4 regions of the Halalkalibacter krulwichiae genome follow, and region 1 is predicted to be linked to each of the others. Evidence: riboswitches for the same ligand, from Rfam matches in the RefSeq annotation. Region 1 holds a riboswitch; each other region holds the start of a gene.
What was found. A riboswitch is a leader RNA that binds a small molecule or an ion and turns the genes downstream of it on or off. The one in region 1 is predicted to bind cyclic di-GMP.
Positions count from the first base shown of each region.

Region 2: linked by a shared signal. The riboswitch ahead of BkAM31D_RS23785 (hypothetical protein) and the one ahead of sinI (DNA-binding anti-repressor SinI) in region 1 are both predicted to bind cyclic di-GMP.
Region 3: linked by a shared signal. The riboswitch ahead of BkAM31D_RS24725 (competence type IV pilus major pilin ComGC) and the one ahead of sinI (DNA-binding anti-repressor SinI) in region 1 are both predicted to bind cyclic di-GMP.
Region 4: linked by a shared signal. The riboswitch ahead of BkAM31D_RS20095 (hypothetical protein) and the one ahead of sinI (DNA-binding anti-repressor SinI) in region 1 are both predicted to bind cyclic di-GMP.

Region 1 covers NZ_CP020814.1:2,167,504-2,172,902, forward strand. Annotated here, with positions in the region: gene BkAM31D_RS10900 (YqeG family HAD IIIA-type phosphatase) at 1-468, opposite strand, end outside; gene BkAM31D_RS10905 (AbrB family transcriptional regulator) at 688-1,719, shown strand; gene sinI (DNA-binding anti-repressor SinI) at 1,817-1,951, opposite strand; cyclic di-GMP riboswitch class I at 1,969-2,057, opposite strand; gene BkAM31D_RS10915 (NADPH-dependent FMN reductase) at 2,368-2,901, shown strand; gene BkAM31D_RS10920 (MarR family winged helix-turn-helix transcriptional regulator) at 3,051-3,494, shown strand; gene BkAM31D_RS10925 (right-handed parallel beta-helix repeat-containing protein) at 4,036-5,399, shown strand, end outside.
Region 2 covers NZ_CP020814.1:4,147,947-4,153,345, reverse strand. Annotated here, with positions in the region: gene BkAM31D_RS20950 (hypothetical protein) at 1-36, shown strand, start outside; gene BkAM31D_RS20945 (RNA polymerase alpha subunit C-terminal domain-containing protein) at 67-357, shown strand; gene BkAM31D_RS20940 (hypothetical protein) at 435-968, shown strand; gene BkAM31D_RS24610 (hypothetical protein) at 1,070-1,195, opposite strand; gene BkAM31D_RS23785 (hypothetical protein) at 1,452-1,652, opposite strand; cyclic di-GMP riboswitch class I at 1,620-1,714, opposite strand; gene BkAM31D_RS20935 (LCP family glycopolymer transferase) at 1,825-2,757, opposite strand; gene BkAM31D_RS20930 (YveK family protein) at 2,931-3,632, shown strand; gene BkAM31D_RS20925 (CpsD/CapB family tyrosine-protein kinase) at 3,644-4,345, shown strand; gene BkAM31D_RS20920 (tyrosine-protein phosphatase) at 4,368-5,138, shown strand.
Region 3 covers NZ_CP020814.1:3,288,884-3,294,282, forward strand. Annotated here, with positions in the region: gene BkAM31D_RS16620 (hypothetical protein) at 1-573, opposite strand, end outside; gene BkAM31D_RS16625 (PilW family protein) at 590-1,021, opposite strand; gene BkAM31D_RS16630 (prepilin-type N-terminal cleavage/methylation domain-containing protein) at 1,014-1,472, opposite strand; gene BkAM31D_RS16635 (prepilin peptidase) at 1,478-2,230, opposite strand; gene BkAM31D_RS24725 (competence type IV pilus major pilin ComGC) at 2,315-2,683, opposite strand; cyclic di-GMP riboswitch class II at 2,815-2,898, opposite strand; gene BkAM31D_RS16645 (bifunctional folylpolyglutamate synthase/dihydrofolate synthase) at 3,103-4,410, opposite strand; gene BkAM31D_RS16650 (carboxypeptidase-like regulatory domain-containing protein) at 4,511-5,399, opposite strand, start outside.
Region 4 covers NZ_CP020814.1:3,986,867-3,992,265, reverse strand. Annotated here, with positions in the region: gene BkAM31D_RS24580 (thiamine pyrophosphate-binding protein) at 1-417, shown strand, start outside; gene BkAM31D_RS24575 (hypothetical protein) at 417-1,331, shown strand; gene BkAM31D_RS24570 (thiamine pyrophosphate-dependent enzyme) at 1,220-1,597, shown strand; gene BkAM31D_RS20100 (hypothetical protein) at 2,036-2,671, shown strand; cyclic di-GMP riboswitch class I at 2,948-3,032, shown strand; gene BkAM31D_RS20095 (hypothetical protein) at 3,072-3,278, shown strand; gene BkAM31D_RS20090 (hypothetical protein) at 3,444-3,689, shown strand; gene BkAM31D_RS20085 (WG repeat-containing protein) at 3,728-5,399, opposite strand, start outside.

The DNA.
Region 1 (5,399 bases):
AATCCAATTTTCAATTTTTCGTTTAAAAACAATTTGAATAGGCTCATGTTCTTGGCCTATCGGGTTAACGAGCACGGTTCGAATACCTACATTTTTGCCACACCAAATATCAGTGAATAGCTGATCGCCCAGAAAAAGTGTAGTATCATCTTTAGCACCTAGTGTATTCATATGTTTTCTCACCTCTGAAGCGGAAGGCTTTTTGCATTTTCCGAAGCCGATGATGCCGTGCGGCTCACAAAAGCGATCGACACGCCCCTGACTATTATTAGAGGCAATTACCAATTGAACACCATTGTTTTTTAACATTTGAATCCAATCAATCAGCTCATCATCACCAGGCTGATCGTGAGTTGCCAGCGTACTATCTAAATCGGAGAAAATCGTTTGAACATTGTTTTTCTCCAACCACTCTTTTGTAATATCAGAAAAATGATGGAGCTCAAAATCAGGTTTGAAAAACTTCATAATATACTCACTGCCTTTTATGTATTTGCCATGTTCTCATTGAATAAGAGAGCTTCATAAATTATACACTATTCTTCTCTTACATTTCATCAAAGTTTATGAATTAACAATCCATCATTTATTTTTTATTAGAATTTCACTTTATCCAAAATTTTGAAATAAGTGTTATACTATTAGAGATGCGAAATAAATTCAATTATTTAAAGAAGGCGATTTCTTTTGAGTAAAAAACTAGTATATATTTTGAGTGCTGTAATGGTTGGAGGACTTTTCTCTCTTCTAAACATCCCGGCAGGTTGGTTACTCGGTTCCATATTAGCTGGAATGGTTTGTTCATTTTTTATTATGAAAATCTATTTACCTAATAAGCTATTTACTGTTGTATTAGCGATTATCGGTGCAAACATTGGCTTGATGCTTAGACCTGAACAATTTTTAAATTATCAAGCATTGCTCTTACCATTTTTTATCACGTTAACGATTACGATTATAAGTGGCATTTTGTTAGGAAAGTTTTTAAAGCGTTACTCAAATTTAAACCACAATACGGCATTTTTTTGCTGCTTACCTGGGGGAGCGTCTGAGGTAATTGCCCTAAGTCATCAGTATGGAGCGAATGAACAAGTGGTTGCAGCCTTCCATACAACGAGAATTACTTTGTTTGTGTTAGTGATCCCTTTAGTCGTAGGTTTAAATGAACCTATTGCCGGGAAGCAATCGAATTATTTTATCGATGTAAATGTGTCTCAAGTCTTTCTCTCCATAAGTATTTTAATATCGATCATGCTGGTAACTATTTTATTAAGCAAACGGGTGAATTTTCCTGGTTCTTCATTATTTTTTGCGATTGGTTTAGGCTTTCTATGTCATCTGCTATTTCCTACAATAGAGGTACCGGGATTTATAATGGGAATTGCACAGTCGATTATGGGAGCAATAATTGGGATTCGCTTTGATCGAAAAGCACTTTTACAACTAAAGGAAATAGGTGGTATTAGTGCAATAACCTTATTCATTTACTTTATGATGAGCCTAGGCCTTGCTACAATCTTCTTTGTGCTAACACCGATTGATTGGCTTTCAAGTTTATTAGGGATTGTTGCAGCAGGAGCAGCAGAGATGGCTTCAACTGCTGCTGCATTGAACATGGATGCAGCACTAGTAGCAACATTGCAGATGGCAAGAGTACTGGCATTGTTTTTAGCTTTGCCATTTCTGATAAAACTATTTGCTAACACAGAACAAGAGTAGATAAAATATACGGTAATCTAAAAAAAGGATGGAGGTTTTCCTTCATCCTACATTTTCTAAACGTATTCTACATTTCTTATTAAGGCTGATAGTCCGATTATTTGTTTTTATTGAGCATGATAAAATCCCTAACTTCTTTAGGGGTGAGACCTATTCTTTTTGCTTCCAATAATAGCTGAAGCCACTCCAAATCTAACGAACTTTTTCTTTCGTCCTCTGGCGAAAAAATCATCTTCCATCCTCCATTTGTTCGGTAACTCAGCCATCCTAGTAATAAAATTCACCTTAGATCTGAAGTTTTGCGTCCTTATCTTTCAATAAGTTTGCCTTTTCATTATTTAAATGTAATAAGAAACAAAGAACAACGAATTTTATAGAGTGAAAAAATAGGTAAAATCTTACATTTGAACCCTTTTTACGTTAATTATGTTGTTAATCTAATAAAATAGTAACATAATATCGATATCGTAATTAGTAAAAAAAATCCAAAAAAATCGACAGTTATATACAATCTTCATAAAAGGGATTATAGGACCATTTGGCTAAATAAGCTTTATGTTTTGTACTTTTTATTAATTTCTGTTTTAATAATAAAATAGGATATTTTAGGTAAAATAGAAAAGTACGATAAAGTTAGGAGCGATTAAAATGAAATTACTTGGGGTTTCTGGGTCTTTAATTGGAGAAAAAACGGCTATAGCTGTAAATGAGGTTCTAAAAAGAGCGAAAGAGTTAGAGCCTAAATTAGAAATTGAATTAATCGATATGAAAGAGTTAAATGTTGAATTCGTAACGGGGAAGCCGTTCGATCAATATAATCAGGACACGCAAATGGTCATTACGAAAATAAAAGAAGCTGATTTGTTTGTGATTGGTACGCCAATTTATCAAGCATCTATTACTGGTGCATTGAAAAACTTATTTGATCATCTGCCTACGAATGTTTTCGAATCAAAAGTGGTTGGAACTGTAACTACAGCTGGATCAGACAAACATTTCCTTGTTGCAGATAATCAATTAAAGCCAATCTTGTCTTTCTTTAAAGCTATTACACCTACGAATGTGTTTGTACACAGCAGCTGCTTTGATCAAAACAATGTGATTACAAATGAAGAGGTAAACGATCGTATTGATACATTAGCAAAAGAATTGGTAACCTTACATACGAAGTTAAAGCTGTAAGCAATTCCCAAAGGGGCGTCCAAAAGGTCAATAATTGGCTTTTTGAAACGTCCCTTTGTTTATGGTACACAAGTGGGATCATTGACAAAGAGGTATTTATAACGGTATAATTATCTCGAAACTGAGATAAAAAATAAAGGAATGAATGAATAATGAAAATAAATGATCAAGACCAATCGTTGAAATTATTCGTTGTATTGTCACGAGCAGTTCAAACTATTACGAAGCGAGTAGAGGAAGACATAAAAACGTATGGTTTAAACCCAACAGAGTTTGCGGTATTAGAACTTCTCTATAGCAAAGGTGATCAGCCTATCCAAAAGATTGGCGAAAAAGTATTGCTTGCGAGCAGCAGTATAACTTATGTAGTTGATAAGCTTGAGAAAAAGAACTTTCTGTTTAGAAAACCATGTCCGAAAGATCGTCGTGTTACATATGCCGCAATAACAGAAGAAGGAACGCAGCTTATGAACGATATTTTTCCTAAACATAGGGAAGCAATTCAAGATATATTTGGTGGTTTAGATGAAAATGAAAAAGAGAACATGATCGTTCAATTGAAAAAGTTAGGATTTTACGCGAAAGATCTATAATTTTTTCAAGTTAAACGAACGAATTACTACCTCTTTTAAATTGATTTAAGGTGTTAGAGCGTTACTTTTTTCCTGGTTGCAATCTTAAATGTTGCTTTCATGACAAAAGACATGCATAGACAAGTTTGACCAGTTTTTTAAAAATTCCCTCCTAATCTATAACAGATTAGGAGGTTTTTTTATACAGAAATTTGTAGAAAACTGCGCTTGCCTTGGAAATAACATAGTTTTTGCTTTTAGAACTAGAAGAATTTGATGTACTATTAGTAAATTAATTAAACGTTTGTTTAAATATAGCATGGGATGGTGTTTAAAAAGAGAGTCTAATTTTATAGCAACAAATCGTTGTGGGGACTTTTAAACCAAGCCTAAAAGACCGTTGACGAACGAATATGTAAGCGATTACAATAGTGTCGAAATAACAACGTTGTTAAAGGAACTGTTTGTTGTTCGAAATAACAACGTTGTTAAAATGCCTGACTTGAAAGGAGGAGTATGATTCGTTCGTTCTTTAATCTTGTAATTTAGAAAGGGGCAGGAAATGAATAGAGAATGCAGACGGTATATTGCAATGTTACTGACAATCATTTTAATTGTCTCACCAATGAATCTCGCTGTTTTTGCCAACGAGGCAGAGGGCGATGTTGACCGGGAGATGATCTCGGTTTCGAGTGAGTGGCAGGGGAGTGTTTTTGGTGATAATGGAGGGCAAGGTAACTACACATATGAACATTTCGAAATTACAGAGAACGAGGATCAAACCGTAACTCTTCGTAGCTCTGATGATAAAGGCAAGATTGCTAGTAACACAGAAGGAATGACGTATTATTATAAAAACGTACCTATTGATGGAAATTATGAACTTACAGCAACTGCACATGTTGATTCTTGGACTGCTAATAATCAAGTGGCTTTTGGTTTAATGGTCCGTGAAAATGTATTAGAAAATCAAAATAAAGATGATTTCACAGGAGATTATGTTGCAGTAGGAGCATTGGATCAACAAATGAAAGGCTTCTTTAAAAATGCAAATACAACTATTCAAAAGGAAGGATTAGCATTTGATCAAATCGCTCCTGCTGTTAATGAACAATATGAACTTCGTATTCAAAAATCAGGTGATTTGTTCGTGTTAACGGTAAATGATGAAATACATACGATTGAAGACTATGAGGGAGACATTCAATTTGCCGGCTTATTTACATCAAGAAACACAACGGTCACTTTTAGTGATATAACATTGAAAGTCGAAGGTGGCCAGGTTGAGTTAGGTGAATGGGACTTTCGAGCGTTTGGTTCAAATACAAGTTTAGAACGCAATCCTGAGCCAACACTCAATGAAGATGGCTCTGTTTCGATCGCTGCAATGGGTGGGAAAGTAGCAGCTGGGGATGAAGGAGTGTCATTTCATTACAAAGAAGTTCCCGCGGAAGCGAACTTTGAAATAAAGACTAAAGCTGTTGTAGATCAGTTTAATAGTGATAGCTCCATTAGCACACCAAATCAAAAGTCATTTGGCTTAATGCTTAGGGATGAAATAGGTGAACACCTCGATTCAGAGACACAAACGACAGAATATGTAGCTGTTGGTGCACTTGATACGGTGATGAAAGGATTTTATAAAGAAGCTAGTAAACAAGTGAAGTTTGATCCGTTCGCTAACTTAGCCCTACCATCTGCTAGAGAAGAGTATGATCTTTCCATCCGAAAGTCGGGCGATACATTTGTCATCACAGTAGATGGACAAACTGAAACGGTAACATTAGATTCACTTTTTGACGAAACGATTTATGTTGGAGTATACGTGGCACGTGATGCACAAATTACGTTTAGCGATTATGAAATTGCCGTCGATGATCGCAACGTAACTGGACTAGCAGTAGATTCTAGCGAGATGAAAACGGA
Region 2 (5,399 bases), 2.0 Mb from region 1:
CGTCGCGCAAACAAAAGAGCAACACATAATACATAAATAAATAATAATATATTCGGAGGGATCCAATTGCCAACAGAAAAAACCTTAAGAACGTGCGATAAAGGACATACCTATTACAAAAGCAGTGACTGCACAAGTTGCCCTACGTGTGACAAAGAGAATAAGCCCTCTAGCGGCTTCCTTTCAAAACTCAGTTCACCTGCAAGAAGTGCCTTGCTCCACGAAGGCATCGACACACTGCAAAAACTCTCAACCCATACCGAAAAAGAAATCCTAAAAATCCACGGGATTGGCCCAGCTTCCATCCCAACAATGAGAACTCTATTAGAAGAAGAAGGGTTAACATTTAAACAATAAAGTAACGAGAGCGATTGCCGAACGAGTGGCAGTCGCTTTAACCCTAATGTGACACAAAGGAAGGGGAGGAGGTAGTTATGAACCTTTTCTTTGATCTATCATGGCAACTATTCCATTACCTACTAATAGCCATTCTCCTAACGGCGCTTATCTTTCTACTAAGTCGTTTCATCAAGAATAAAATCGCGCTACTTGCCGTAACACTCACTATCATTCTCGGAACCATTCTCCTAATCAACCAAACCAAATACACAACATTCCAGGACCTCGTTCCCGAAGATAGCGAGATTAGAAGCATCTCCATAACAGTGAACGACTTATCTGGAGACAGAGCCGAACCCGCAGCACGCACGACAATCGAAGACGACTCACTCATTCAAGAAATCCTAGAAGACCTCAATCAAATCAAACTGAAAAAAGATGACGATGTCCGAGTGCAAAATAGAAAATACACAATAGGAATAACAGCAAATCATAAGATAAGAGAGAACTTCTCAAGGACCACAACGACTTATCTAAAAATTGATGATCAATATGTCGGTGAATCGCAAATCATTAGCAACACCAACCACTTAAAGACGATTGAATCCCTCATTGAAAAGAACAACTAAAAACAAAAAGCCAGCTCTCCCCTCGAGAACTGGCTCCTACTAAATAATATAAGAATGTAATAGTGCGAAATAAGACCCAGAATAATAGAACGTAAAAGTACCTACATGATCTTTTTTAATTCTCCGCCCCAAATCTTTAAGTAATAGCGATCTTCCGTATCTTTTAATAGTTTTACTCCAACTAACGCAAGTGGTGTCCATACTGGCTTCACACTAATAAAAGGCATCGTCCAATCTTCCCCCGATCTATTTTATAATATATTCATAGTGATAATCTATTTATGTAATTACTTCCATTATAAGAAACTCCAGGTACACTATCAACCGAGAATATTGTCGAACCGAAAAAAAGTACGAAAAAAGACCTCCCAACTTGGAAGGCCTTTTTACATCATGCCCCAGATAGATGAAATCTATCTAGGAAATCAGGGAATACAAGCTCCACCCAAGGACAATAGGCACGAGGAGCCAATCAATCAATTCTTACATTCCGCCGACTAAGACAGAAACTCCAACTGCTAGTGCAATCCCAACAGTGGAAAGGACAACGGTGTAAGCAACTTGCTTGATTTTCTTTCTCTTGTGCAATTGTTCTGGTGTGTAAAACATTGTCATTCCTCCTCCAAATAAAGTCATCACACGGAGGCAGTTCTCGGTAGCTGGCTGGCATAATGACCAATTCATTGGCCAATGAAGCCCCTATAGCTTTGCGTCATCTGCTTTCACAGACTTTGCCTTTTTCGCATGATACTTTTCTATTATCGACAATTCTTGACATTACTTTAAGGTTTTATTCAACTTTTACACAAAAAAAGAGATTCATAAGGTTCATACCCCAAGAATCTCTATTTCAAACTTATTCAGCAACTGTCACACTCTCGTCCACTTCAAGGCCTAAATGAACCCGAAGCTCATTACTTACACGAGAGACTTCCTCATCCGGAACTTCTAAATAATAGATTCCATTAATACGAGTACCAACCCCGCTAATCTCCATTTGCTCAACATGATGACGAGCGTCGCGGTACTTATCTTGAATCTTCCACATCGCATCCAAATCAAGATCCGTTCTTACTGATTTCCCAACTTCCTCTAAAATACTACCCGCTCTCGTAATCGAACTAATCTGTGCTCCTTCTTGAATGACCGCTTCGACAATTTGACGCTGGCGATCATTTCGGCCGAAGTCCCCACGCGGATCTTCATAACGCATTCTCGAGTATGCAAGAGCCTCATCACCAGATAAGAACAATGTTCCTTCTTCAAACCGATGCCCATTCTGTGAAAAAGCAAAATCATTCTCGACTTGCACGCCACCAAGCGCATCAATCAACCCTTTAAACCCTTCCATATTGACACTGACATAATGATCAATCGGAATATCAAGGAAGTGCTCCACCGTATCCATCGTCAGCTCAACCCCACCAAACGCATAGGCATGGTTAATCTTGTCCAACCCTCGACCTTCAATCTCTGTCCGCGTATCACGAGGAATACTTAACATCTTTACCGAACGATCATCCGGATTAACCGTCATGACAATAATCGTATCCGATCGACCTTCATGATCATCCCCACGTGAATCAACACCGGCAATTAAGAAGGAAATCGGCTCACTTTGTTCGACATCAACTTCCACCTCTCGCTTTTCAGTGACACGCTCAATCGGCTCATGAATCTCCTGCGCCGTATCGGTAACAGACTTATATAGATAGAAGCCGTACCCACCAACGGCGACAGCAATAACACCAAAAAATAATCCTAAAGTAATAAGAATTTTCGACTTCACAAGGCCCTCCTCTTTCTTACGTCTCAGTAAATTTCCATAAATATGGTCTGGATTTCTTCTGCAATTATAGTTAAATTATATAAAGCAAGCAACAAAAACATCTACAGAAAATGACAATCTGTGATATAATTCTTTCTATTGCTAATTACAAATTTAGGAGGTCCTTTAATAGAATGGAAGAAACGATTAGCTTACAAGATATTTTCCGAACGTTACGCAGACGTTTGAAACTCATTATTATTATCCCAATTATCGCTGTATTAATTAGCGCACTCGTAAGTTTTTACCTCTTAACACCAATTTATCAAAGCTCAACACAGATTCTCGTCAACCAAGCGAGCAGCAATGATCAATTTTATAGCTCAAACGAAATACGTACAAACATAGAACTCATAAACACATACAACGTTATTATCAAAAGTCCAATCATTCTAGAAAAAGTAATTGAAGAAGCGAACTTAACGGAGTCCGTTAGTCAATTAAATAGCAAAGTAACCGTCGGAAGTCAAAATAACTCACAAGTTGTCAACATTACAGTCGAACACGAACAACCAGCAACAGCGGCGCACATTGCCAACACAATTGCGACCGTCTTTCAACGTGAAATCGCCGATATTATGAACGTCGATAACGTCAGCATCTTATCACCAGCACAAGTATCAGAATCACCATCACCGGTAAAACCAAATCCGAACTTGAACATGGCGATTGCCTTTGTCGTTGGATTAATGGCAGCAATCGGACTTGCCTTCTTACTTGAATACTTAGATACAACGATGAAGACAGAAAAAGACATTGAAGACGTTCTAGATCTACCTGTACTCGGTGTGATAGCAACGTTTGACGAAAAAAGCGGAACTAGACAAAAGAAATAGGAGTGAACAAAATGGCTCGTAAAGATAAAAAATTAACATTGAAGAACCAACGAAACCTGATTACAGACATTAGCAAAAGCTCTCCTATTTCAGAGCAATACCGTACGATCCGATCAAACATTGCTTTCTCAGCCGTTGACCGCGAGATCAAAACGATTCTTGTGACATCAGCTGGACCAGGAGAAGGAAAATCAACAACTGCAGCCAACTTAGCAGTGGTTATGGCACAAACAGGACAATCTGTTCTAATGATCGATGCTGATATGCGTAAGCCAACAGCTCATTACACATTTAGCACACCAAACTTAACGGGCTTAACAAATGTTTTAACAAAGCAATCAAGCTTAGAACAAGCGATTCAAGAAACAAAGATCGAAAACTTATCATTATTAACATGTGGACCGATCCCACCAAATCCAGCTGAGTTATTAAATTCACGCATGATGGGTTTGATCCTTGAACGTGCACAAGAAATGTTTGATGTCATTATTCTAGATAGCCCACCTGTAATGGCCGTAACGGATGCACAAATCCTCTCGAGCAAATGTGATGGAACCGTACTTGTTGTCTCTAGCGGTAAAACCGAACGCGAAGGTGTGAAGAAAGCAAAAGAATTGCTTCAAAAAGCCAATGCACACATTCTTGGTGCGGTATTAAACAACAAAGAAATAGAAGCTGGAAATTATTATTACTATTATAGTAACCAAAAATAAACAATCGTAAGGAGGAGAAGCAATGATTGATATCCATTGTCACATACTGCCAGGAGTAGATGACGGACCTCGTAATCTAGCAGAAAGCTTAGAGTTAGCGAGAGCAGCGGAAGCAGAAGGGATTACAACGATCATTGCGACTCCTCATCATAAACACCCGTCATTTGAAAATGACGGTCCATCCGTCCTACAAAAGGTAGATGAATTAAACCAAGCATTAAAGGAAGCTGAAATTGCCATTAATGTACTACCTTCTCAAGAAGTTCGAATACATGGGGACCTTCTTGAGAACTTGAATTCAAAAGATGTTCTACCAATGACTAAAGATCATAAATACATCCTAGTGGAGTTACCAACAAACAGCATTCCACACTACACATCAAGACTTCTATACGACATTCAAATGACAGGTTGCACGCCGATTATCGCCCATCCTGAACGAAACAAAGTATTCTCAGAAGATCCGAATAAACTATTTGAACTTGTGAATACAGGCGTGTTAACCCAAATTACAGCAACAAGCTTAGCGGGACATCTTGGCAAAAAGATCAAAACTTTATCAGAGCAGCTAATTGAGGCTAACTTAGCTCATTTCATCGCCTCAGATGCTCACAATATCACAAGTCGACCGTTTCATATGAGGGAAGCATACCGTGTGTTAGAGGAACAATTTGGATTACAAATGGTGTACATGTTTCAAGAGAATGCGGAGCTAGTAGTAAGTGGACAACATATTAACTTAATGCCGCCTGAGCGAGTGAAGAAAAGAAAGAAGTTTTTCAACTTGTTCTAGCATTGAAGAGAAAGGACACTTGTCATCTGAAAAAGAAGTGTCCTTTCGCATGTAAATGGAGGGTAATTATTGCTAGTTCTTTAAGACTAAAGGCATGGTTGCGATTTCATAGGAATATGTCGAATAATGACGTAGGGAAGTTGTTGAATTGTGTCAGATTAGCTTATACAATTATATGATGAAATGAGATAAAACCTATGAATTTTAAAGGGATTTTGTAAATATCGGTAATCTTCTTTTAACATCAAAAATGTGAAAGAT
Region 3 (5,399 bases), 1.1 Mb from region 1:
CCCGAAATTACTAGCATCGTTAGGAATTTCTAAGTGTGCCTTAACAGTATTAAAATCTGTATTAGACATTTTTAATTTATTATCATAAAGTTTAAGCGTATCATGATTATTACTTCCGTTATAATTGAAATTTTCCACAAAGTATAAAGGGGATTTCAGATATCCACTTACAATTGTCTCTTCTTGTATATTTAAAAGTAAATTTCTATTCACTTTGGATTCAGAGGCATAACGTGCTCCAATTTCATAAGTATTCGTTTCCTTATCATATGACTCGAGTGATACTTTAATTGGAATATCGTTTTTAGCTCCAATTGAAAATTGTTTAGGTAATTCTTCTTGTAGATAAGCAATTGCACCTTTTTCATAGATCTCCATCTCTTTTAAAGCTACCTCTATTGCACCTTCCGCACGATAAAACTCCCCTTGAACTTCTGCATTGCTAACAATTGTTTGTTTGCTATAGCTCGTCGAAAACAACATAGCAGAACCAACAGAAGCCAATAAAACAACAACAAATAAAACAAGTATTAATGCGGCACCTGATTCTGATTGAACCAATTTATCTTTCACCACTATCACCGCCTTCTCAAAAACGAGAATACATTATGGTAGATGCTAGTTTAGTATCCCCGATTTCTAGTATTATTCGAACTTCATTAGCATCTTCTTCATTCTCAAAAACAAGAATAGAAGCTGATTCAGAAACAACTTGATTACTTCCATTTATTAAAAGGATGGTGGTCATCTTCTCTTTATAAATCAGGAGAGTTTTATCATTTTTTCTTAGTTCCAATGTTCCCAAATCTTTATTTTCAATCCATCTTGCGCCATCACGCATTTCCCTCGTCATATATTCCATTAGAAAACGAGCTTGCCTTTGTGTATCATTTTTATGAAATACAACTTGTTCAGACTTTAATGAATAACTTACGAGACTTACTGCAACCATCGTAATAACAGTCATTAAGGCAATTACGACTAAAAGTTCTACAAGTGTAACTCCTTTTTGATTATTCATCCGGTCGAAACACCACCGTAACAAGTTCAATTTTATTTTCTTTTTCATGTAATCCAGCTTTCCCACTACTAATAAAACTATTTTTCTCAACCCTAACTGTTATTTGGTAAAAATTATCCACTTCATGCTCATAAGGATCGACTTTAACAAATACAGTTACGGGCTCATCTATCACCAAATTGCTATAAGGAGCAGGGAGGTTAGCATGCGATTCACATTGTTCGTTAATATTACTCCAACAATATGTATCAACACTCAATGTACCTGTTGTTGAGTACCTAACCTTCTCCATCACCTCTTGAGCAATATACGCAATTTGCGTTTCTTTTTCTTGACTAACCGTGCGCGTAAAAGTGCCAGTCATAATCGTCAATAATGGAACAATAATAATCCCGACAATGACAATCGCTACTAACAATTCAACAAGCGTCAGCCCTTTCTCATTTTTCAAACTACTCACCCCTGCCACAAGCTGACATACCAATTCCAAACGTCATATCCGAACAAATAAGCAATCAAAGTTCCGATAAAAATAAACGGCCCAAACGCGATCGGTTGTTTTCTCTTTACTACTCCAGTAACGATTAAGAGTAAGCCAACAACAGCCCCCAAAAAAGAGGCAACCATGAAACTTAAGAGCGTCATCCATGGTCCGAGCACAAGTCCAATTGCTGCATAAAGCTTTATATCACCACCACCCATTCCGCCACGGCTGACGATCGCTATGAGAAGGAGCAATACAAAACCAACAGCCCCGCCAACTACATAAAACCAGAACGGTTCAGAACCAATAAACAGCCGAGTTATTAACAAGATCGCTATTGCTGGAAGCGTAATCACATCCAAAATTAACTTTTCTCGAATGTCTGTCAAAACAGCTAACACAAGAACAGTCGTTAAAATAATCGCTGGAAGCAATTCAAGCTGCACACCAACAACTTTATAGACGAGGAAAAGAGAAGAAGCTGTTACAAGCTCACCAACAGGATAGAGAGGAGAGATCTTCGCCTTGCAATAACGGCACTTCCCCTTTAAGAAGAGATAACTAAAGACAGGCACTAAATCTAGTACCGATAAACGATGATGGCAGTTTGGACAATTTGAAGGAGGGAAGGCGATTGATTCTTTTTTGAGTAGACGGATGGCGACTACGTTGAGAAAGCTTCCTAAAAGTAACCCTATTAACCAAAAATAAGAATCGCAAATCAATATCTTTTTCTCCTTTTAACATTAATTATTTTTTAAAAGCTGTCACTATGAACTAGCGACAGCTTTTTAAAGAAAATAAACACATTAATCAGTAGATGGGGAAGGTAGGGAATTTGGTTCACAGACCTCAGTAATTGATCCCGTATCATTATCTATGGTAAAAGCCGGAGTTGAGTTATCCGCACACTTAGGAGCTTCTCTTAGGTAATCGGCAGCTACTAAAGCAGCTGCGTTGGCAGCATAGCTTCCTGTCATTGCATAATACCTTTCAGATGCATCCTGAACAACCTTATTTACCTGAGCATTCGCATTTGCTTCAGCACTGTCTCTATTCCCCATAACCATGGGTACAACAATCGCCGCAATAATCCCCAAAATAACAATTACCACCAATAACTCAATCAACGTTAAACCTTTTTGATTCTTTAAACGCTTTTGAATAAACTTTCTCATTCTTACTCATCTCCCAATATAAGTTTTTTTATATCTAAGGTGTAACTAAAGTCACAGTCCTTAAGTACTGAAATTAACAAAAATGCCATAAAAAATAGCCTTTCAATTTTTCTACTACAATCTATAAGTAGAACATAAAAGGCCGGTTGCACCAATCGCTCAATACGACTAAGGTGCCCAAATAAAAGTCGTATTTCTATGCTTTCCAAACTATTCTTTTGATACTTTGATTGTATTCTGAGAGATTGCTAAAGTCAATACTTTTTCCTTAGTAATCACCATTTATTCACATAAAAGGACAAATTAAACTAAATTCAACCAGGTCTTTTGATGGGTATCTCATCGAGTCAAAAAGACAAACACCACCACCAATAGACCTAGCAATGTCCTTTATGCATTTATTATATAACCCTTTATCCCTACATGACAGAGATCAAATTTTTCCATTTTTCTCTTACTCTAGCGATAAAATATAAAGAACCACAAATGATTAATACTTCATCCATTTTGGTTTGTTCGATTTCTTCATGCAAAGCTTGCGTCCAGTTCTCGTGATAACGTTTCGTTTGAACAGGAGCTTGTGTCGATAAGCTTTCTGCCTTTGCTGCTCGATCAAAGTCAAAAGTTGTAAACGTAAAGCTTGCTTGAAAATCTAAAAATGGCTGTAGTAAGCTGTTCATGTCTTTTTCTTTCGTTGCAGCTATTAAAAAGCGAACATTTTTATTCGGATAGTGTAGTTTTAATGTTTCAGCCAATGCTTGCATTCCTTCTTTGTTATGTGCACCATCCACTATAACCGTCGGGCTTTCTTGTAACACTTCAAAACGCCCTGGCCATGTTGTCAAAAGGAGTCCTTTTTGAATGTGTGTATCATCAATAACCAACTGATTATTCGTTCTTAATAATTCTAGTGCTTGTATGGCAATAGCAGCATTTTGACGTTGATGAGGTCCAGACATTTGAATTGTGACATCCAAAGGCTCTCTTCCTATTTGAGTATAAGTAAAAACTTGTCTCTCTTCATTAACAGCGACAACCTCTTCATCAAAATGTTTTCCTAACACATAAAGAGGAGATTTGTTTTGATTTGAGACAGCTTGGATCACTCTTTTCGCATCTTCTTGCGACACACCGGATACAATGGGTACGTGTTCTTTAATAATGCCTGCTTTTTCTGAAGCAATTTCTTTTAGCGATTCTCCTAAGATTTGCATATGATCAAAACCAATAGACGTAATAATCGATAGAATCGGCGTAATCACATTTGTCGAATCTAAGCGGCCGCCTAAGCCTACTTCTACTAAAACAATATCTGGCTTGGCGATCGTTCCGAAGTAGTCAAAAGCGATCGTTGTCAGGACTTCAAATTCTGTTGGACTGCCATATTCCGTTTTGCTTAATTGTTCTACTAATGGTTGAATGCGCTTGGCACATGTAAGAAGAGCTTCCTCATTAATGGGTGTGCCGTTTAATGAAATTCGATCTTCAAAACATTCCATTGAAGGAGATGTAAATGTACCAACCGAGTAGCCCGCCTCCACTAATGTGTGACGTAAAAAGCTAACTGTTGAACCTTTTCCATTCGTTCCTCCAATATGAATCGCTTTAAGCATTTGATCAGGACGGTCTAATCGATCAAGCATCCAATTCATCCGTTCAAGTCCGGGCTTTATGCCAAATGAAAGTAACCCTTCAATCCAGTTAATCACATCTGCTCTATTTTTCATCGCACATTCCTCCGATTCTCCCAAGTTGCTAGTTCAAGTTTATCTTAGAATGGTAGGGAATGAAATAGTAGATGTTTGGTATGAGCTGAATAAGAAAGAGCTAATTCTCATCTCCACCGTGTTGCTCATACATTTCCATCCACTCTCTAAACGCCTCGTCATCTCCTTCCTTCTCTGCTTTTTCCATCATCATTTCTGCATAGAAAGGTTTCTCTGTCAACTCAGATAGCTTGGCGATATAGTGATACATTTCCTCTCGTAACAGCGGGGAGTTATCTTTTGTTTGCTGACGGACGATATTTAGGACTTTAACGGCCATTCTAAGAGCGAGATCGTCGTCATTGTTTTCTTTTATTAAGGATCGGTATGCATCAAGTGCTTGTTGATGCTTCCCATCAAGCAATAGTTGGTCAGCTTCAGTTATAGACCGGTTTCTAACCGTGAAAAAAGGAAGTTTCTCTGTGAGTGATTCGTCTAAACGGTAACCATTGCTGCGGCGTAGTTCTTTGTCATTTTCATCATAGGCAACGACCGACCATGAAAACAACCCTTTTGGATGCAAGTAGTCAAAAAGTTGAGCAGGATCGAGTCCGCCTTCATAAACGTCTTGATTACTAATTTCATAGTCTACAAAAAACGGACTGTGATATAGTTCCGTAATTGCCACACTCCATTTATCATCTGTGATTGGACCACTTACTAAACTAGACATTGATCCATTTTCAAAATGATAGGCCGTATATACTTGATAATAAGCTGCATCGGTTTCCTCCCACTGAAACGTAATCGTCTCGCCTTCTATCACTTCGGAATTCACAGGCGATGTAACATTCATAAGTCGACGTAACTCTATGTCATACTGAATATCTTGATCTGTTACACGGAGGATTTCTTCCTGGTCTACTGGCCATGAATACCCATCGATTTGTTCAAAAAATAATCGGATGCCGATTTGATAATCTCCTGGTAAGACAGTGAGAGTGAACTTA
Region 4 (5,399 bases), 1.8 Mb from region 1:
CGAGATAACCGGGAACTACCTGAGGTTATCGTCTGCCCGAATGAAATGGTCGCCTTAAGCGCAGCTCACGGGTACGCTCAAAAAACAGGCATCCCACAAGCGGTCATCATCCACGTCGAATGCGGTACGCAAAACTTAGGCGGTGCGATCCACAATGCAGCTAAAGGAAGAGTGCCTGTCCTAATATTCGCTGGGGCGTCGCCGTTCACACAAGAAGGGGAACTGACCGGAAGTCGCAATGAATTCATTCACTGGATTCAAGATGTCTTCGACCAACGCGGCATCATGCGTGGCTATACAAAATACAATCACGAAATCCGCTCTGGAAAAAATGTCAAACAACTTGTCCACCGTGCGATGCAATTTGCGAAAAGCGAACCGAAAGGCCCGGTTTATTTAATGGGGCACGGGAAGTAATGGAAGAACAGCTGGAAGAAAAGGTTACGATCGATCCGAGCTTGTGGGAGCCGATCGCTCCAAGTGCACTCCCGCCAAAACAAGTCACAGAAATAGCCAATGATTTACGAAACTCCAAAAACCCGCTGATCGTTACCTCTTATTTAGGGCGAAACGAAGCAGCCGTGAATGAGTTAATCCGTCTCTCAGAACAATTGGCCATTCCCGTATTGGAATCATGCCCGAACTATGTGAACTTCCCGGCTGATCACGCGATGCACATCGGTTATCAATGGAACACACCGGAACAAAACAAATGGCTCGAACAAGCCGATGTCATTTTAGTGCTAGACAGTGACGTGCCTTGGATTCCGTTAAAAAATAAGCCAGGAAACGAAGCGACAATTTACTACATCGATGCTGACCCGATTAAGGAGCAAATGCCACTTTGGTACATTCCTTCGAAAAACTTTTTTAAAGCGGACTCGCAGATTGCCCTTGAGCAATTAAATGAAAAATTGAGCGCGATAAGCGACCTTGATCAAGAACAAATTTCTAATCGTTGGGAAAAATTTGAGGTCATTCACCATGAACGCAAACAAGCTTTCCGTCTCATGGAGGAGCCGGACGGTGATGCGATTACACCCGAATACTTAACCGCTTGTGTCCGTGAAATCATTGACCAAAATACGATTGTCGTCAACGAAGGCATTTCCAATTATCCAACGATCTCGAACCACCTTGAGCTAAACCGCAGTGGGATGCTCTTTGGAAGCGGAGCTGGATCACTTGGCTGGAACGGAGGAGCGGCAATCGGTATGAAATTAGCGGACCCGACGAAAACGGTTATAAGCTTAACGGGGATGGCTCCTACTTATTCAGCATCCCATCATCGGTTCACTGGATGGCCAAACGTTACGAAACACCTTTCCTAACAATTATTTACAACAATCACGGCTGGAAATCACCGAAACTATCGACACTCGGTGTACACCCAACCGGCATCGCCCAACAAACGAATCAATTCTTCGTCGACTTCACCCCAGACGCCGACCTATCAAAGATCGCCGAAGCCGCAGGAGGAGCGTACGCCAAAAAAGTGGAACGAGCAGATGAATTACGAGATGCGATTCACGAATGCTTAGAAGTCGTCAAAGGAGGAAGAGTAGCTGTCTTGGATGTATCGCTGCCGAATGTTTAAAAATAAGATGGAGATAGCTCCTTTCGCTATGCGCCTTGAGAGAAGTAGGTTACTTCTTTCAAGGTTTTTATTTGGTTACTTGGAGAGCGTAGGGTTCTAAAGGACAGTCTCGAGGGAGAAGGGGTTGGAAGTGTCCGAGAGAAGTCGTCTAAAGGACAGTCTCGCGGGAGAAGGGGTTGGAAGTGTCCGAAAGAAGTCGTCTAAAGGACAGTCTCGCGGGAGAAGGGGTTGGAAGTGTCCGAAAGAAGTCGTCTAAAGGACAGTCTCGCGGGAGAAGGGGTTGGAAGTGTCCGAGAGAAGTTGTCTAAAGGACATCTCCCTTAGCAGTTCGGGCGCAATATGTCCTTAAGCAACAATCACCCTAAAACAGCCTGTTAAAAACACCTTTATTTGGCATACTAGTAAATGGATTTTATTTTCCAAATAGGAGGGTTTTAAATGAAAAAGAATGTAACATGGTTATTCATAGTGCTGTTTATTGCGTTTCTCGCAGCGTGCGGACAGCCACAAGCAGATGAGGAACTTGATGCCGATGAAGTAGCTGAAGCCCCTGGGGAAGAGGAAGAAGCAACGGAGGAGGACGAGCAATCGGTTGAAGTTGACCGTGGTCTCTTGAACGTCGAAATTACGATTCCGCCAATGATGCTTGAAGATCAAGACATCGACCAAGTGATCGCTGATGCAAAAGAAGCCGGCGTAAAAGAAGTAACAGAAAATGAGGATGGCTCGCTTACGTATAAAATGTCGCGCTCGACTCATAACGAAATGATGAGCGAGATGAGAGAGGGAATTGAAGCGAATATCGAAGAAATCAAACAGAGTGACGATTACCCATCAATTGCGGATGTGAGATCGAACCAATCTTATTCAGAGTTTACGCTCGTTGTTGACCAAGAAGCTTTTGAAAATAGCTTTGATGGATTCGCTGCATTAGGATTAGCGATGACTGGGATGTATTATCAGATCTTTAACGGAGACGATCCAGATAAGATTGACGTAACAATTCATTTAGAAAACGCAGAGACCGGTGAAGTGTTTAATACAACTGTTTATCCGGATGCGTTTGAGGAATAAGGGAAAGCCACTACGCCTTTGGTAAGAGAGGGTGTGGTGGCTTTTTTTGGGTCTCATACACCAACCGATCAAAATTCATGGCTATTACTTTAGTAAACCGAAATGCAGGGGAAATATAGGAGTAATACCTTGAAATTACTAACTGAATTTCCTAGATAAGGGAGCAATGATATTTAGATACTAATTATCTCTTCAATAAACGTTAAGAAAAATAAAATAACCCCTACCGTTTTCACTACAACGATAGTACAATAAGCATATAACTAAAAACCTAATCGAACGAAAGGGCAAAATCATTGAAAAGTGATGACGCAAAACTATAGGGGCTAAAGTTATGAAACTATGCTAGCCAGTTGCCGAATTTAATACCTTTTGTCGATTAACAAAAGGAGGATTTAGTGTGTCTGAAACCGTTGGGAAGAAGCAACTTATTAACTATGTTCAAAAGTTAATTGAAACAAAGAACTCCTTGTTTGAGCAGCTTGAAGAAGAAGATTTAGTAGAGTTAAAGCAAATCAACCTAGGAGAGGTCAAAGCCGTTGACCTAGTTGTTCGAGACATGATTAGGGAATTTTACCTATCCGAGGAAGATTTTAAAGGTTTATAATGATTGTTTGAGCCAGCACATGTGTGTTGGCTTTTTTTAGTGGGCTGCGAAGGCAATGGAAGTTAAGAAGAACTCATTATCATCAAGGTAGGAGCAAAACGCCTCAGCCTACCCTCACCCCTAAACACTCTCCCACATAAAGTAAACGGAAGGGAGAGATCTTTAATGAATTGGCAACAAAAGGTGTGGCAACTCATGGGGCAGCCGATTGGTGTGTCTTTTAAGAACGGTCAAGGTACGTCAGGGGTTTTGTGTGATGCGTATGGAGGACAAATATATGTAATGGAATATTTGTATCAGGCTCAATTTGCTCTGAAGCATTATGATTTTCATAGCATTCAAGATATTAATCCTTTTCCTCATTGTCCGCCCCAGCAAGGGCAGCAACGGCCTTATCAACCGTTATATTAATAAAGAAAGGCCACTTCATACAAGTGGCCTTTCAACATTCATTCATGCAAAGATCGCCAAAATGAACTAGTAAAATCAAGGATTCCCTCGATTTCTTTAAAAGGGATGGTAAAGCTAGGGAAACCGGCAACATAAGCTGCGATTTCGTATGGTTCAAAGTAAAGGACAAGTGCGTCATCGGTTACGTAGAAGGCTTGGTCGGGTGTGATGCCGCGGTATTGGTCTGGGAAAAAGTAGGTATGCCCTTGTTCCATTTGGTCTTTTATCTGTTGGCCAACGATATCACTTAATTCTTTTACATAGTCACTATCTTGTTTGAAAAGGTCTTTAAGCTGATAGATTTGCCCGGTACCTAAATCAATGGAGACGTGCACTTGGTACGGCATGCCGTGTGCGGCGCCAAATGGATAGCGGTAGCCTTCTAATTTTAAGATGAGCAAATGGTTTTGGAAAAAGGCTACCGAGAAATCACCGTAGTAGCCGTAATCCAACTGAGTCGATGGAACCGGGAGTACGAGTGATTTTTGACGAAGGATGGCATTGACGTTTTTCTCAGCTTCGCCGTTTGTCATTCCTTCAATTTGTGGATAATAGACGAGATAATCTTTGTTCGGGCTGTATTTTCGAATATGAATTCGGTATTGGTCGTCGAGTGGGAAGACGGTGTTAGGTTGATAGACAATGTTGCCAGCACGATCATAATAGGACAAACTGTGGTCGACATTGGCTTGAATGACATCATCAATGATCGTGATTGTACCGATGCCTGGGATCACAGGAAGCGAGGGCTCACGCTGGCCACTTTCGTTAATGAAAAAAGTGAACTGGCCGGCTGTCGTCGAGCTGAGTCCATTTTTATATTCGGCAACCTGATCATAAAGAAAATCGGTCAACACGGAGCCGTCGGTCGTAGCGATTCCGTAGCGTGAGCCAGTAAAGGGGCGCTCCGGATCGAACGCGCGCCCAACCGCGACACGCCCGTTGCCAAGTTGCGTCATATCCTGATAGGTTGGTGGAAGAATGTAGCTCGCATCGCGATTAATCAAGCCATATTGATTGTCGATGCCTTCTGCAGCATTGACGATTGCGCGCTCGTTTTGAAATGGCAAAGCGTAAGTGAACTGTGGTTCGATCATCACAGTTCCTTGTTCATCTACATATCCCCAATTATCCTGGTACGTTTTTGCAAAGGCGATAAGTCCTTCGCTATAGCTCATCATCGACGCATAAGGATAGCTTTGAACGATGTGTCCATCACGATTAATGAGAGCAAACTCGTTCTCCTTGATTTTCACAAGAGCCTTGCCATCTGAAAAATCATAAGCGAGTTCAAACTGTAGTGGAATATGCTCGTTTCCATCCTCATCTAAATAGCCATACAAAAATTGATCGTCGCGCGTCTCGGCAAAAATCGCTCTGCCTTCCTGATAAGGGTTAATCAGTCCGTATGTTTTTTTTGTTAACACCTGACCTTGCTCATTGATAACGGAAAAACCTTCATCATCCGTCACAATGGCGCGGTTCTCTGTAAAGGGCAACATTGAATTATATTGTGGTTCGATAACGAATTGCCCTGTGTCGTTTATTAACCCGACTTTCCCGTTCAGCCTAGCAATCGCCATCCCGTTTTCCTGAAAATCATCTGCTTCCTCAAATTGAGGAGGGAGCACGAATTGCCCTTGATTGTTGATGTATCCCCAACGTTTTCCT